DNA from 4 places in the Streptomyces sp. NPDC057302 genome. Region 1 is predicted to be linked to each of the others. Evidence: riboswitches for the same ligand, from Rfam matches in the RefSeq annotation. Region 1 holds a riboswitch; each other region holds the start of a gene.
What was found. A riboswitch is a leader RNA that binds a small molecule or an ion and turns the genes downstream of it on or off. The one in region 1 is predicted to bind cobalamin.
Positions count from the first base shown of each region.

Region 1 (4,008 bases):
GTCGCGGATCTGGGCGTCCTTGATCTCACAGAGCCAGCCGTCGAGATGCATGATGAACTCGTCGAAGCCCTCGTCCTCGGGACGGTCTTCGAGCCCCAGGTCGTGGTCGAGCTTGGCGGCCTGGATCAGGGTCCAGATCTGGGCGCGGATCGCGGGCAGCTTCGCCGGGTCCATCGCGGCGATCTGGGCGTGCTCGTCCAGGAGTTGTTCCAGGCGGGCGATGTCGCCGTAGCTGTCGGCGCGGGCCATCGGCGGTACGAGGTGGTCCACGAGGGTGGCGTGCACGCGCCGCTTGGCCTGCGTGCCCTCCCCCGGGTCGTTGACCAGGAACGGGTAGATCAGGGGCAGGTCGCCGAGGGCGGCGTCGGGGCCGCAGGCGGCGGAGAGGCCCGCGTTCTTGCCGGGCAGCCATTCGAGGTTGCCGTGCTTGCCCAGGTGGATCATCGCGTCGGCGCCGAAGCCGTTGTCGTCGGCGGAGGCGGCGATCCAGCGGTAGGCGGCCAAGTAGTGGTGCGAGGGCGGCAGATCGGGGTCGTGGTAGATCGCGATCGGGTTCTCGCCGAAGCCGCGCGGCGGCTGGATGAGGATGAGCAGGTTGCCGCGGCGCAGGGCCGCGAGGACGATGTCGCCCTCAGGGTTGCTCGACCGGTCCACGAACATCTCGCCGGGGGCGGGGCCCCAGTGCTGCTCCACGGACTCGCGCAGCTCGGCGGGAAGCGTGGCGAACCAGCGGCGGTAGTCGGCCGCCGGGATGCGGACGGGGTTGCGGGCCAGCTGCTCCTCGGTGAGCCACTCCTGGTCGTGGCCGCCCGCCTCGATCAGCGCGTAGATCAGCTCGTCGCCGTCACCCGAGGCGAGGCCTGGCACCTCCTCCGTACCGAAGTCGTATCCCTCGGCCTGGAGTCGGCGCAACAGGGAGACGGCGCTCGCGGGGGTGTCGAGGCCGACCGCGTTGCCGATCCGGGAGTGCTTGGTCGGGTAGGCGGACAGGACAAGGGCGATGCGCTTGTCGGCGGCCGGGATGTGGCGAAGGCGCGCGTGCCGCACGGCGATGCCGGCCACGCGGGCGGCGCGCTCGGCGTCGGCGACGTACGCGGGAAGTCCGTCCTCGTCGATCTCCTTGAAGGAGAACGGCACCGTGATCAGGCGGCCGTCGAACTCGGGGACCGCGATCTGGCTCGCCGCGTCCAGCGGCGACACGCCCTCGTCGTTGTCCTCCCAGTCGGTGCGCGAGCTGGTGAGGCAGAGCGCCTGGAGGATGGGTACGTCGAGTCCGGTGAGGGCTCCGGCGTCCCAGGACTCGTCGTCACCGCCCGCAGAGGCCTCGGCGGGCCGCGTGCCGCCCGCCGCGAGGACCGTGGTCACGATCGCGTCGGCGGCGCGCAGTTCATCGATGAGTTCGGGTTCGGGGGTGCGCAGCGAGGCGACGTACAGCGGCAGCGGGCGCGCGCCCGCGTCCTCGACCGCGCGGCACAGGCTGTCGATGAAGGCGGTGTTGCCGCTCATGTGGTGGGCGCGGTAGTAGAGCACCGCGACGGTCGGTCCCTCGACCTGGCGTGCGGTGCGCTCCAGCGGGCCCCACGAGGGCGCGGGGGCGGGCGGCTCGAAGCCGTGGCCGGTGAGCAGGACGGTGTCGGAGAGGAACCGGGCCAGCTGCTCCAGGTTGCCGGGGCCGCCGTGGGCCAGGTAGGCGTGGGCCTCGGCCGCGATGCCGATCGGCACGGTGGACGCGGCCATCAGCTGGGCGTCGGGGGCCTGTTCGCCGGTGAGGACGACCACGGGCCGTCCGGTCGCCACGACTTGGTCGAGGCCGTCCTGCCAGGCGCGCACGCCGCCGAGGAGGCGTACGACGACCAGGTCGGTGCCGTCCAGGAGCTGCGGAAGGTCCTCGAGCGGGAGCCGGGAGGGGTTCGCGTAGCGGTAGTCGACCGGGCCGGCGGCGGCGCGGGCGCTGAGCAGGTCGGTGTCGGACGTCGACAGGAGCAGGATCATGCGGCGTCGGGCCTTCCTCGGGGTGTCCACGCCCCGGGTGGTGTCGATGGCGTCTTCCCCTGCTCGAGCGGACGAGAGCTCGGGGAAGGGAGTTCCTGACTCACCCGGCATGCGCACCGGGCTCACAGTGGCGGGACCGCGCCGGAATCGCACCGGGCTTCCTCCCCTTGTCGCCGTCTGTGGCGACGACGGGCCGGCTGGCCCGTCACCAGGAATACTAAGGGCCGATCATCTGCTGGGGGGCAGGCGGACCTGGTGCGATGGGTCGGTATGCTCGCCGCCATGCCCCCATCGGTCCCCCAGCCCGCGCTCTCGGGAGACGAGTCTGCCCGCGGCCGCGGCGACGCATGCCCCGGGACGCTGCGGCTGCACCGGGCGGACGACGGGGCCCTGGCCCGCGTCCGGGTCCCCGGCGGTCTGCTGAGCGTCGGGCAGGCGGACGTACTGCGGGATGTGGCCCAGCGTCTTGGAGACGGGGAGTTGCATCTCACATCGCGGGGCAATGTGCAGCTGCGCGGGCTGCGTGCGGACCGCGGGAGCGAACTGGCCCGCATGCTTGCCGAATCGGGGCTTTTGCCCTCGGAACGTCATGAGCGGGTGCGCAATGTGGTGGCCTCTCCGCTCTCGGGTCTCGACGGTCTGGGCGAGCGGGACATCCGTCCGTGGCCGGCCGTCCTGGACGAGCTGCTGTGCGCCAGCGACCGGGCCACCGCCCTGTCCGGCAGGTTCTTGTTCGCCCTCGACGACGGCCGCGGCGACGTGGCGGCCCTCGGCGGCGACGTGACCCTGACGGCGCGGGGCGAGGACCAGGCCCTGCTGCGGATCGGTCCGGCGGACGACGCCGTCCTGATCCCTGCCGCGCGGGCACCACAAGCCGCGCTCATCGCGGCCGAGGCCTTCCTGGAGCAGGCGCCCGACGCGAGTTCCTGGCGGGTGACGGATCTGCCCGGCGGCGTCGGCCCCCTCCTGGACGCGGTCCAGCTCCGCCTGCGGCAGGCCGGTTTCGCCCCCACCCGCATCACCGTTCCGCTTCCCCAGGACGCGGCCGGGCCCGCCCTCGGCGTCGTGCCCGGCCCCCGCGACACGGCCGCGCTGTCCGTCGGCCTGCCGCTGGGCAGTGTCGGCGCGGCCCAGTGGACGGCACTGGCGGACATCGCCCGCCACCACGGCAGCGGCGAGCTGCGGCTGACCCCCTGGCGCGGAGTCGTCCTGCCGGGAGTCGGGCGGACAGCGGCCGCTCAACTCCTGGCGGATCTCGGGGCCCTCGGCCTCATCACCGCGTCCGACTCCCCCTGGACCGGCGTGGGGGCCTGCATCGGCAGGCCCGGCTGCGCCAAGGCCCTGGACGACGTACGCGGCACGGCGCAAGCGGCGTTGGGGCCCGTCGGGGCGCTGCCCGTGTACTGGTCCGGGTGCGAGCGCCGGTGCGGACATCCCCACGGGGAGTGGATCGACGTCGTCGCCACTCCCGAGGGACACCAGATCTCCCGCGTACACGGCGGGAAACGGGACGCTCCGGCGAGCATCCCCGGCAGCCCCGGCGCGGCGCTGGCCGCCGCTGTGGCCGCGGCCCGCGGCTGACTACGCATGAACACATGAACAACCCTGCAACACTTGACCGTCCCCTGCCCTATCAAGAGAGCGAACGCACTGTGCATCAGTACGAGAAGGACGGACCGGCGATCTACCGCCAGTCCTTCGCCACGATCCGCGCGGAGGCGGATCTGTCGGGCCTGCCCGCCGACGTGAGCCAGGTCGCGGTCCGCATGATCCACGCCTGCGGCATGGTCGACCTCGTACGCGACCTCGCTTTCACCCCGGACGTGGTCGCCCGCGCCCGCGAGGCCCTGCGCGCCGGCGCGCCCATCCTGTGCGACGTGGCCATGGTCGCCAGCGGCGTCACCCGCAAGCGGCTGCCCGCCGACAACGACGTGGTGTGCACCCTGTCCGACCCGGCGGTCCCCGATCTCGCGGCGAAGCTCGGCACCACCCGCAGCGCCGCCGCCCTGGAACTCT
Region 1 covers NZ_JBHUZJ010000037.1:29,409-33,416, forward strand. Annotated here, with positions in the region: gene cobN (cobaltochelatase subunit CobN) at 1-1,992, opposite strand, end outside; cobalamin riboswitch at 2,062-2,214, opposite strand; gene cobG (precorrin-3B synthase) at 2,263-3,573, shown strand; gene ACFUPX_RS24610 (precorrin-8X methylmutase) at 3,645-4,008, shown strand, end outside.

Region 2 (4,008 bases), on a different contig from region 1:
GTCGTAGACGCCGGGTCCCGCCTCGCGCGGGTAGCCGTGCTCGGCGAGTTCGCGGGCCACCTGCATGTGCGAGCGGGCGGCTTCCAGGCTGATGACGTCGGCGTCGAGGTCGTCGATGGCCTGGACGATGTCGCCGAACTCGGCGTAGCACATGTGGGTGTGGATCTGCGTGTCCGGCCGGACGCCGCTGGTGGTGAGGCGGAAGGACTCCGTGGCCCACTCCAGGTACTCGGGGTGGTCGGCGGCGCGCAGCGGCAGGGTCTCGCGCAGCGCGGGCTCGTCGACCTGGATGACCGAAGTGCCAGCCGTCTCCAGGTCGTTGACCTCGTCGCGCAGGGCGAGGGCGACCTGGCGTGCCGTGTCGCCGAGCGGCTGGTCGTCGCGGACGAAGGACCAGGCGAGCATGGTGACCGGACCGGTGAGCATGCCCTTGACGGGGCGGTCGGTGAGTGAGTTGGCGTACGAGGTCCAGCGCACCGTCATCGGCTCGGGCCGGGAGATGTCGCCGGCCAGGACCGGCGGGCGCACATAGCGGGTGCCGTACGACTGGACCCAGCCGTGCTGCGTGGCCAGGTAGCCGGTGAGCTGTTCGGCGAAGTACTGCACCATGTCGTTGCGTTCGGGCTCGCCGTGCACCAGGACGTCGATGCCGGCCTTCTCCTGGAAGGCGAGGACCTCGCGGATCTCGTTCTTGATGCGCTCCTCGTAGCCGGTCGTGTCGATGCGCCCGGCGCGCAAGTCGGCCCGCGCCGTGCGCAGTTCGGTGGTCTGTGGGAAGGATCCGATGGTTGTTGTGGGCAGCTGCGGCAGGCCGAGCCGGGTCCGCTGGGCCGCCGCACGCTCCGGGTAGGCGTGCGCGCGGCGGGCGTCGGCGTCGGTGACGGCGGCGACGCGGGAGCGCACGGCGGGGTCGTGGGTGAGGGCGGATCCCGTGCGGGACGCCAGATCGGCGCGGTTGGCGGAGAGTTCGGCCGTGATGGCGCCCGTGCCCTGGGCCAGGCCGCGGGCGAGCGTGGCGATCTCGGCGGTCTTCTGGTGGGCGAAGGCCAGCCAGCGGGCGATCTGCGGGTCGATGTCCCGTTCGGCGGTGGCGTCGAGCGGGACGTGCAGGAGGGAGCAGGACGCGGAGACGTCGACCCGGTCGGCGAGGCCGAGGAGCGTGCCCAGCGTGGACAGGGACTTCTCCAGGTCGTTGATCCAGATGTTGCGGCCGTTGACGACGCCCGCGACCAGACGCTTGCCGGGCAGTCCGCCGACGGCGGCGAGGTCCTGGAGCTGGCTCGCGGCGGCCTCGGTGAAGTCCAGCGCGAGGCCGTCGACCGGCGCCTTGGCGAGGACGGGGAGGGCCTCGCCGAGCCTGCCGAAGTAGGAGCCGACGAGGAGCTTGGGGCGGTCGGTGAGGGCTCCCAGGTCGCGGTAGGCGCGGGCGGCGGCGTTGAGCTCGGCCGGGGTGCGGTCCTGGACCAGGGCGGGCTCGTCGAGCTGCACCCACTCGGCGCCCGCGGCGCGCAGGTCGGCGAGGACCTCGGCGTACACGGGCAGCAGACGGTCAAGGAGGGTGAGCGGCTCGAAGTCGGCGGCCACGCCGGGCGCGGGCTTGGCGAGCAGCAGATAGGTGACCGGGCCGACGAGGACCGGGCGCGCCGCGAGGCCGAGCGCGATGGCCTCCTTCAACTCGCCCACCTGCTTGGCGGGGTCGGCGGTGAAGACGGTGTCGGGGCCGAGTTCCGGTACGAGGTAGTGGTAGTTCGTGTCGAACCACTTGGTCATTTCGAGCGGCGCCACGTCCTGGGTGCCGCGGGCCATCGCGAAATAGCCGTCGAGCGCGTCGGTGTCGACGGCCTCGCGGTGCCGCCGGGGGATGGCGCCGACCATGACGCTGGTGTCCAGGACGTGGTCGTAGTACGAGAAGTCACCGGTCGGCACCTCATGGATGCCTGCGGCGGCCAGGTGCTGCCAGGTGGACCGGCGCAGCTGCGCCGCGGTGTCCCGGAGGGCGTCGGCGCTGACGCGGCCCTTCCAGTACCCCTCGACGGCCTTCTTCAGTTCCCGGTTCGGGCCCTGGCGGGGGTAGCCGTACACGGTGGCGCGTGCTGCCGCGGCTGCGGACTTCGATGTCACGGAAATCTCCTTCGCGAGATGACTCCTTGAGATCCCGGGGACGGGACACGGACGCGAAGGGGTGACGAATCCGGCGGACCGAACACGCGCCGTCGGCGCGGTGCTGCGGTACTCCACCTGATCTGTACGCCGACCCGCCCACGAGGTCACCGGGATGTCCGCACGTGAGGGGTCACGTACGGGCAACGGGCAGGTCTTCGGACTCGCGGGCACACCTGCCGAAACAGGTTCCTACTGGCCGTCGCTTCCCGGATCCGCGCTCGGATCCAGTGCGTATGACGGCGGTCGTTCCCACTTACCGCTGCGGGGCAGTCCCGGATTCCCACCGGGTTCCCTCTTGCGACGCGTCTGCCTGGCGGACAGGGCGAACCAGCTGCACTGGTCAGGCTAAGGGGTGGTCGGCTTCTTGGGCAGTACTGATCACATTCCGGACCGTGAGGTGAGACACGGACCCCGGCCCGACCCCGGCCCGACCCCGGCCCGCACCCGGCCCGACCCCGGCCCGCACCCGGCCCGACCCCGGCCCGCACCCGGCCCGACCCCGGCCCGGGGCAACGCGTGCGGGGGCGCGGAACGGATCACCAGTCCGTTCCGCGCCCCCGCTCACAGCAGCCGCGGGCCCCTCAGCCCCGGCGGCGGACCCGGGCCCCTCAGCCCCGGTCGTAGGTGTGGAACCCGCGGCCGCTCTTGCGTCCCAGCAGCCCTGCCTCCACCATGCGCCGGAGCAGCGGCGGCGGCGCGTACAGGGGTTCCTTGAACTCTTCGTAGAGCGACGCGGAGATGGAGGCGACCGTGTCCAGGCCGATCAGGTCCGCCAGCTTCAGCGGCCCCATCGGGTGCGCGCAGCCCAGCTCCATGCCCGCGTCGACGTCGGCGGCCGTCGCGAAGCCCGACTCCGTCATCCGGATCGCGGAGAGGAGGTAGGGCACGAGCAGCGCGTTGACGACGAAGCCCGCCCTGTCCTTGGACCGGACGACCGTCTTGCCCAGGCCGTGCGTGGCGAACTCCTCGACGGCGGCGACGGTCCGCGCCGCCGTGTGCAGCGAGGAGACGATCTCGACCAGCGGAAGGACGGGAACGGGGTTGAAGAAGTGCAGCCCGACGACACGGTCGGCACGCCGGGTCGCCATGCCCAGACGCATGACCGGGAGGGAGGAGGTGTTGGTGGCCAGGATCGCGTCGGGGTCCTCGACGATCTTGTCGAGGGCGGCGAAGACCTCCGTCTTCGCCGCGCTGTCCTCGACGACCGCCTCGACGACGAGCTGGCGGTCGGCCAGGTCGTCGAGGCTGCCGGTGAAGACCATCCGGGCCAGTGCGTCCTCGGCGCCGATGCGGTCCAACTTGCCCCGCTGTACAGCACGTTCGAGCGAGACGGCGACCCGCTCGCGGGCGGCGCGGGCCGCGAGGGCGTCGGCTTCGCAGACGACGGTGTCCAGACCGGCGCGGGCACACACCTCGGCGATCCCGGCGCCCATCTGGCCGCCGCCCACCACACCGACCCGGCGAATGGCTGTGGTCATGACTGTCCCTCCGGGCGGTGCGCGAGGTGGCGGGCATAGGCATCCGTGGTGAAGAAAGCGGGCAACTCCCGTGCCAGGGCGTTGCGTTCGAAGAGCTCGCGGATCTCGTCGAGGGGCGCCCACGGATACTCCGCGCCCAGGGCGGCGAGCTCGTCCTCCACCAGGTCCAGGACGGTCCCGCGCTCGACGACCCGGTGGCGCAGCCACTGCCAGATCTGCACCCGGGCGATCTCGGCGGTGGCGGCGTCCTCCATGAGGCCGTACAGGGCGACGGCTCCCTGCCCGTGCAGCCAGGCGGCGAAGTAGCGCAGGGCGACGGCGATGTTGGTGCGAACGCCCTCCGGCGAGGGCGGGGCGCTGATGCGGC
Region 2 covers NZ_JBHUZJ010000021.1:81,890-85,897, forward strand. Annotated here, with positions in the region: gene metE (5-methyltetrahydropteroyltriglutamate--homocysteine S-methyltransferase) at 1-2,121, opposite strand, end outside; cobalamin riboswitch at 2,292-2,510, opposite strand; gene ACFUPX_RS17715 (3-hydroxybutyryl-CoA dehydrogenase) at 2,772-3,641, opposite strand; gene aceB (malate synthase A) at 3,638-4,008, opposite strand, start outside.
Region 2: another riboswitch for cobalamin. It lies ahead of metE (5-methyltetrahydropteroyltriglutamate--homocysteine S-methyltransferase); the one in region 1 lies ahead of cobN (cobaltochelatase subunit CobN).

Region 3 (4,008 bases), on a different contig from region 1:
GCCGGACGGTCCGCCGGTGGAAGGCCCGGGTGACTGAGGCGTTGTGCCGTCCAGGTCCCGAACCAGCGTGCCGAACGAGGTGCCCACCGCTCCGCCCAGGCCCTGCGTCGACGCCCGGACATCGGAGCCGCGCTGCCCGTCCGCCGCCACGTTGAAGCCGCCGTCCGTGTTCTGCTGGCTCGCCAGGAACTTGCGGGCCTTCTTGATCTCGGCGCCGTACGTCGCCGCGTCCAGAGACAGCCCTTGAACCGCGAGGGCGGCGGAGTTGACCGAGTTGCCCGACGCGCCGGGGAAGCCGCCGTCCGTCAGCTGCTTGGAGGCGATCCAGGCCAGGGCTTTGTCGACGGCCTTTCCGGAGCCGGCGTCCTTCACCAGGTCCAGGGCCATGGCGGCCATCGCGGTGGAGTCCACTTCGGAGTCGCCGGTCGAGGGGATGAGGCTCGGCCAGGCGCCCGACGACTTCTGCAGGCTCGCCAGGTAGGCGGCCGGGGCAGCGGCCGCCGTGTTCTCCCCGGCGCGCAGCTGGGCGATGACGCCGAGGGACTGCGAGAACACGGAAGGGGCGTACGTGTAGGCGCCCTTGGCGGGGCAGCTGCGGTCCGGGGCCTGACTCGGGGCCTTGCAGACCGCCTTGTCGAGCGCCGCGATCAGGTCCTGACCCGCGAAGTCGCGCGGGTCGCGGCCGACAGCCTGCGCGAGCACCGCCACCTTGCCGAGCGAGCCGCCCGAGGCGTGCGAAGTACCCACACCTGTCCAGTCGTTGACGGTACGGCCCGGCGACGAAGCGTCCTTGCCCTTGTCGTCGAGGAAGTCGACGATGCCGCGCAGCACGTTGTTGCCGTGGCCGGTGGCCGCCAGGGCGTAGGCGCCGTCGATGGTCAGGCCGTAGTCGGCGAAGCCCGTCCCGGCGATGTTCTCGTAGTAGTGGCCCTGCTTGAGGCGGGAGCCGGCGGTGAGGTAGGCCGTGCCCTTCTTCAGGTCCGGGCCCTCACCCTTGGCCCAGGGCGGGTTCGGGCCGCCCGTGCCCGGAGGGTCGGAGGGGTCGGCCGGGTCCGACGGATCGGTGGTCGGCGGCTGCGGCGGGTCCGGCCGCTTGGTGGTGAGGGCGGCGAGGCTGGTGCGGGCACCGGCGAAGGCGGCGCTCCACGTCGGGTAGATCTCCGGCTCGGTCGCGCCTTCGTCGGAGCCGAACCCGCCCGCCTTGGTCTGCTGCCGCGACAGCCAGGAGACCGCGGCGTCCGCGCGCTTCGTGTCACCGAGGAGACGCAGCGCCTGGGCGGACTTGCCGGTGGTGTTGACGTCACCGGTGGCCACACCCGCGTAGGCGCCGAAGGCCCCGCTGGGCAGCTGGGCGGCGCGCAGGTTCTTGCGGGCCTTGGTCACGGCCTCGGAGTGCCCGCCGGCCTGCTGGAGAGCGATCGTCGCGTACGGCGTGGTGGCGGGGTCGCTGTAGTTGCAGGAGTCGCCGTCGCGGATCAGCGTGGGGCTGAAACCGCCGTCCTTGCACTGATGGGTGGCCACCCGCGCGACGGCGGCAGCGGGCGGACGAACCCCGGCGCGCTGGAGCGCGAGCACGGCGAGTGCCTGCGTCTCCACGTCCCCCACGTCCGGGAAGTCGCCCTTGGCGACGCATCCCGACGTGCCGCCTTCGGTGCACGCGCTCTTGGCGAGATCGCCCGCCAGGTCATGGCCGCCGAAGGAGCGCGGATCGCCCTCGGTGCTCACGGCGAGCAGAGCGAGCAGCGCGGCCCCCGAGGGGCTCGGCGCTTTGCCGCTGCCCTGCGGGTAGGCGAACTCGTCGCTGTGCGCGGCGAGATAGGACTTCATCTTGTCGAGCGTCCCGCTGCCGCCACCGGCGGCGGCGAGGGCGAGCGCGGTCTGGGCCGTCTGGTAGAGATTGGGGCCCTCTGCGCCCTCGTCCTGCAGGTGGTCGCCGTCGGTGAGCCTGCCCTTCAGCCACTTCTGCGCCGCGGGCAGGTCGACCTCGCCGGGATCGACGTCGGGCGGGGTGTCACCGGGATCGCTCTGGCCGCCCGCGCGGACCTGGGCGGGCGTGAAAGAGGGCCCGCCGCCGGCGCCGTCCGGGTCGGTCGGCCCGAACACCCACGCCTCGACCGCGCCGTTCTTGGGCTTCTGGCTCATGGCACCGAGCGGGCTGTACGTCCAGTAGTCCTGCCCCGGTGGTGCGATCCAGTACGACCAGTACGCGGACGCGGGCGGGGTGAGCTTGCACGCCTCCTCGCCCTTGGTCGGGTACTGGCCGCCGGAGTCGAACTCGGCATGTCCGAGGCGGCAGATGAAGGCGGGCCCGTCGTGCTCGGTGCCGACCGTACTGAAGCCGGCTTCGTGCAGGAGGTCGTAGCCGGTGGTGGGACTCGCGTCGCAGCCGCGGACGAGGCCACCACCCCAGTCGGAGAAGTCCACCGCGACGACCGCCCCCTTGGACGGGGTGCAGTTGGCCATCGGATCGGCGGCCGCGGGAGTGGCGTGGTGCAGCGTCAACGCCCCACCACCCACCGACAAGGCGGCCGCGCACAGCAGCGAGACGCATCTCGCGCGTATTCCCCGGCCCGGTCTGTTGCTGGTCCCCACCACTGCCCCCTGGACGTTCACCGTGGCAGAGGTGTGCGTGACCGGCGGTCCGGGGCCGTAGCCCGCACAGAGGAACCGTCCGTACCACGCCGTAGTCCGCGACGGCGTCAGTGCTTGTCCCCAGACCAGGTAATCCGGCTCGTCCGCCGTGCAGTTGAGATGCGCGGCGAACCTACGGTTGCGGGTCAGCGCCGGAATTCGACCGGCTTCCCCTGGTGGCTGAGCTTAGATTCGGGCGAATTAGAGCACAGTTACGAATGAGGTGACAAGGGTGTGCGGGACTTGTGATGTTCGAGTAACGTCCCGTGCTGCCGAGCGGGGGAATCTGGTGCGACTCCAGAGCTGACGCGCAGCGGTGTGGACCGGCCGGAGGGCCGGAACAAGCCCGAATGCCCGACCGGCCCTGCAAGCAAGGACGTCGCACCACGCGCTCGGGCGACGGCCACGTGCCACCTGGCCTGGCCCTTCGTACACTCCCGTACTCGGCGCCGACCGGCGGAGGGACGTGCGGCCGACGCCCCCTCTTCCCGGGAGCACCCCGCCATGACCTCCACCCACGCGGCCCGCCGCACGCTGCTGGCCCTGCCCGCCGCACTCACCGCCCTCGCCCTGACGGCGCTGCCCGCCGCCGCGACGGCCTCGCCCGCCCAGATAGCCACATCCAAGACGAACGGCGTGTCCTACCTCAGATCCCTGCAAGGCGCCGACGGCTCCTACGCGGGCGCGGGACTCTCCAATGAATGGGCCTTCTCAGCCTTCGCCGCGGCAGGAACGGCGGCCGTCGACGTCATACCCGGCGGCGATGCCACCAAGAACGCCCGCACCGTCTACCGCAACCACCTCGCGGCCGCGGGCTGGCCGGGCACGTCGCCGGTGGTCACCGACTACGAGCGCGGCATCATCAACGCCTACTCGGCGGGCATCGACCCGGCCCGGGTGTCGGCGAGCCGCAACCTGATCGCCGACACCTACGCCTACTGGCAGAACTCCGCGCCCGGTTACTGGGGCACGCCCACCAACTTCAACGGCACGGTCTTCGCGCTGCTCTCGCTGGGCGGGGCCAAGACCCAGGCCGGAGCCCAGCGGGTGCCGCAGGCGCTCCTCGACAAGTCGGTCGCCACGGTCCGCGCCAACCAGCACGACGACGGCGGCTGGAACTTCAGCAAGGCCGAGGGAGATCCCGCCGCGCTCGCCGCCGCCAGCGACATCGACATGACCGGCGCGGCCATGGCCTCCCTGTGCGTCTCCGGCGTCCCCGCCGCCGACCCCGCCGTCACCAGGGCCAAGAGCTTCCTGAAGTCGAAGCTCATCAACAACTCCGGCGCCTTCGACGCCATGTTCGGCGCCAACACCGACTCCAACGGCTGGGCGGTATCGGGCCTCAACGCCTGCGGCATCAACCCGCAGACCGGCGAC
Region 3 covers NZ_JBHUZJ010000021.1:59,433-63,440, forward strand. Annotated here, with positions in the region: gene ACFUPX_RS17630 (prenyltransferase/squalene oxidase repeat-containing protein) at 1-2,592, opposite strand, end outside; cobalamin riboswitch at 2,699-2,851, opposite strand; cobalamin riboswitch at 2,911-2,987, shown strand; gene ACFUPX_RS17635 (hypothetical protein) at 3,136-4,008, shown strand, end outside.
Region 3: another riboswitch for cobalamin. It lies ahead of ACFUPX_RS17630 (prenyltransferase/squalene oxidase repeat-containing protein); the one in region 1 lies ahead of cobN (cobaltochelatase subunit CobN).

Region 4 (4,008 bases), on a different contig from region 1:
TCACGCCGGTCCGCGTGGTCATTGCCCTCTGTCTCGTCGCGCCGTTCGTGGCGATGCTCTGGGTGGGCTCCTACGCGAAGGTCGAACCGACCTTCATCGGCATCCCGTTCTTCTACTGGTACCAGATGCTGTGGGTGCTCATATCCACCGTTCTCACCATGATCGCCTACAAACTGTGGCAGCGTGACCAGCGCGCCCGCAAGGCCGAGCAGGCCCAGGGGGGTGCGACCCGATGAACGAGCTCGCAGCGGACACGGGCGGCGTCAACGGCATCGCCCTCGCCGTCTTCATCTTCTTCTTCGCCGCCGTCACGGCGATGGGCTTCCTGGCCGCGCGCTGGCGCAAGGCCGAGACCGAGAGCCTGGACGAATGGGGCCTGGGAGGCCGCTCGTTCGGCACCTGGGTCACGTGGTTCCTGCTCGGCGGCGACCTCTACACCGCGTACACCTTCGTCGCCGTCCCGGCGGCGATCTACGCGGCGGGCGCGGCCGGCTTCTTCGCGGTGCCGTACACGATCCTCGTCTACCCGCTGATCTTCACCTTCCTGCCGCGCCTGTGGTCGGTCTCGCACAAGCACGGGTACGTGACGACCTCGGACTTCGTGCGCGGGCGCTTCGGCTCCAAGGGGCTCTCGCTCGCCGTCGCGGTCACCGGCATCCTCGCCACGATGCCGTACATCGCGCTCCAACTGGTCGGCATCCAGGCCGTGCTCGACGTCATGGGCGTCGGCGGCGGTCCGGACACCAACTGGTTCGTCAAGGACCTGCCGCTCCTGATCGCGTTCGCGGTGCTCGCCGCGTACACGTACTCGTCGGGTCTGCGCGCCCCCGCGCTGATCGCGTTCGTGAAGGACGGTCTGATCTACCTCGTGATCGCCGTCGCGATCATCTACATCCCGATCAAGCTCGGCGGCTTCGACGAGATCTTCCAGGCGGCGAACGACAAGTTCTCGTCGGCGAACGAGGCGGCGGGCAAGCCCGTCGCGGGCCTCGCGCCGGGCCACACGGGGCAGTGGACCTACGCCACGCTCGCGCTCGGCTCCGCGCTCGCGCTGTTCATGTACCCGCACTCGATCACGGCGACGCTCTCCTCCAAGAGCCGCAACGTGATCCGCCGCAACACCACGATCCTGCCGCTCTACTCGCTGATGCTGGGCCTGCTGGCGCTGCTCGGCTTCATGGCGATCGCGGCCGGGGTCAAGGTGGAGAACGGGCAGCTGGCGATCCCGCAGCTGTTCGAGACGATGTTCCCGGACTGGTTCACCGGCGTCGCGTTCGCGGCGATCGGCATCGGCGCGCTCGTACCGGCCGCCATCATGTCGATCGCGGCAGCGAATCTCTTCACCAGGAACATCTACAAGGACTTCCTCAAGCCGGACGCGACACCCGCACAGGAGATGAAGATCTCCAAGCTGGTCTCGCTCCTGGTGAAGGTCGGCGCGCTGGCCTTCGTCCTCACCATGGACAAGACGGTCGCGATCAACTTCCAGCTCCTGGGCGGCATCTGGATCCTGCAGACCATGCCCGCACTGGTCGGCGGCCTGTTCACGCGGTGGTTCCACCGGTGGGCGCTGCTCGCGGGCTGGGCGGTCGGCATGGTCTACGGAACGGTCGCCGCGTACGGGGTCGCCTCGCCGACGCAGAAGCACTTCGGCGGCTCGTCCGACGAGATCCCCGGCATCGGCGAGATCGGCTACATCGGCCTCACGGCGTTCGTCCTGAACGTGGTGGTCACCGTGGTCATGACGTTCGTCCTGCGCGCCGTGAAGGCCCCTGACGGCATCGACGAGACCTCTCCCGGGGACTACACCGCGGACGCGGGCGACCCGGGCGTCGTGGAGGACCTGCCGCCGGCCACGGTGGGGGCGCCGGGCGGGCACTGACCCTTCCGCCACGTACGTCCCGCTACGTACGCCACACGGGCCGCCGGAGGAATCCGGCGGCCCGTTCTCATGCACTGCGACGCACCCCGACACAAGATATGGGGCTGCCACTCAGAGCCAGCACAAGATGTATGCTCGTGCTCGCTGTCGCCGCAGGGGAATCCGGTGCAAGTCCGGAACTGTCCCGCAACGGTGTATGAGTACGCATTTGTCGTGCTCTCTAGTCCGAAGACCTGTCGGCAGCGCGCCCGTTCCGACCGGTCCGGGTGCCAACGACGTCCGGGCCTCGTGGAATGGGCTGGTGGACGCGGAGCGCAGCCCTGCCCTGGGCGCCCCCGTGTGTCACTCCTCCCCTCCCCGAGGCTCCGAGCCGAGCGAGGGAGTGCTCCGTGACCATCGCGCCAGCCGAACCTGCGTCAGCGCAGACCACCGACGGTCAGCAGACCGCCGACGGCCCAGGAACCGCGCTGCTGCGTACCCTGACCGACCTCACCGCCGACCTCCCCGACGCCGACCCCGGCAGAGTCGCGGCCGCCGCGCTGCGTGGCCGCTCGGCCAGGGGGGACGCAGAGAGCACAGCGGAGCTGCGGGAGCTGGCGACCGAGGCCGCCGCGGGGCTCATCTCCGAGGACCCGACGTACTCGCAGCTCGCGGCCAGGCTCCTCAGCCTCAGCATCCGTGACGAGGCCGCGTCGCAGGGCGTGCGCTCCTTCTCCGACTCGGTCGCCGTGGGGCACCGCGAGGGCCTGATCGCGGACCGCACCGCCGCGTTCGTCGTCGACCACGCCGAACACCTGGACGCTCTCGTCCAGGACGCCCTCCAGGACGGCGCGGACTTCCGCTTCGGCTACTTCGGCCTGCGCACCCTGCACAGCCGCTATCTGCTTCGCCACCCGATCACCCGGCAGGTCATCGAGACCCCGCAGCACTTCATGCTGCGCGTCGCGAGCGGCCTGGCGGAGGACGGGAGCCTGCGCGCGGTGGACGAAGTCGCCTCCCTGTACCGCCTGATGAGCCGCCTGGACTACCTGCCGTCCTCGCCGACGCTCTTCAACTCCGGCACCCGGCACCCGCAGATGTCCTCCTGCTACCTCCTCGACTCCCCGCTGGACGAGCTGGACTCCATCTACGACCGCTACCACCAGGTCGCGCGCCTCTCCAAGCACGCGGGCGGCATCGGCCTCTCGTACTCCCGCATCCGCGCCCGCGGTTCGCTGATCCGCGGCACGAACGGCCACTCCAACGGCATCGTGCCGTTCCTCAAGACCCTGGACGCCTCCGTCGCCGCCGTGAACCAGGGCGGCCGGCGCAAGGGCGCCGCCGCGGTCTACCTGGAGACGTGGCACTCCGACATCGAGGAGTTCCTGGAGCTGCGCGACAACACGGGCGAGGACCAGCGGCGCACGCACAATCTCAACCTCGCGCACTGGATCCCGGACGAGTTCATGCGCCGGGTCGCCGCGAGCCAGGACTGGTCGCTGTTCTCCCCCGCCGACGTGCCCGAGCTCGTCGACCTGTGGGGCGACGAGTTCGACGCCGCGTACCGCAAGGCCGAGGCCGCCGGGCTCGCCCGCAAGACCATCCCGGCCCGCGACCTGTACGGCCGCATGATGCGCACCCTGGCGCAGACCGGCAACGGCTGGATGACGTTCAAGGACGCCGCCAACCGCACCGCCAACCAGACGGCGGAGCCCGGCCACACGGTCCACTCCTCCAACCTCTGCACGGAGATCCTGGAGGTGACGGACGACGGGGAGACGGCCGTCTGCAACCTGGGTTCGGTGAACCTCGGCGCCTTCGTGGACACCGCCGCGGGTGACATCGACTGGGAGCGGCTCGACGAGACCGTACGCACCGCCGTCACGTTCCTCGACCGCGTGGTCGACATCAACTTCTACCCGACCGAGCAGGCCGGCCGTTCGAACGCCAGGTGGCGTCCGGTGGGCCTGGGCGCGATGGGTCTGCAGGACGTCTTCTTCCAGCTGAAGCTGCCCTTCGACTCCCCTGCCGCGCGCGCCCTCTCGACGCGCATCGCCGAGCGGATCATGCTCGCCGCGTACGAGGCGTCCGCCGACCTAGCCGAGCGCAACGGACCCGTCCCCGCCTGGGAGAAGACCCGCACCGCG
Region 4 covers NZ_JBHUZJ010000081.1:8,529-12,536, forward strand. Annotated here, with positions in the region: gene ACFUPX_RS36345 (DUF3311 domain-containing protein) at 1-236, shown strand, start outside; gene mctP (monocarboxylate uptake permease MctP) at 233-1,882, shown strand; cobalamin riboswitch at 2,001-2,138, shown strand; gene ACFUPX_RS36355 (ribonucleoside-diphosphate reductase subunit alpha) at 2,272-4,008, shown strand, end outside.
Region 4: another riboswitch for cobalamin. It lies ahead of ACFUPX_RS36355 (ribonucleoside-diphosphate reductase subunit alpha); the one in region 1 lies ahead of cobN (cobaltochelatase subunit CobN).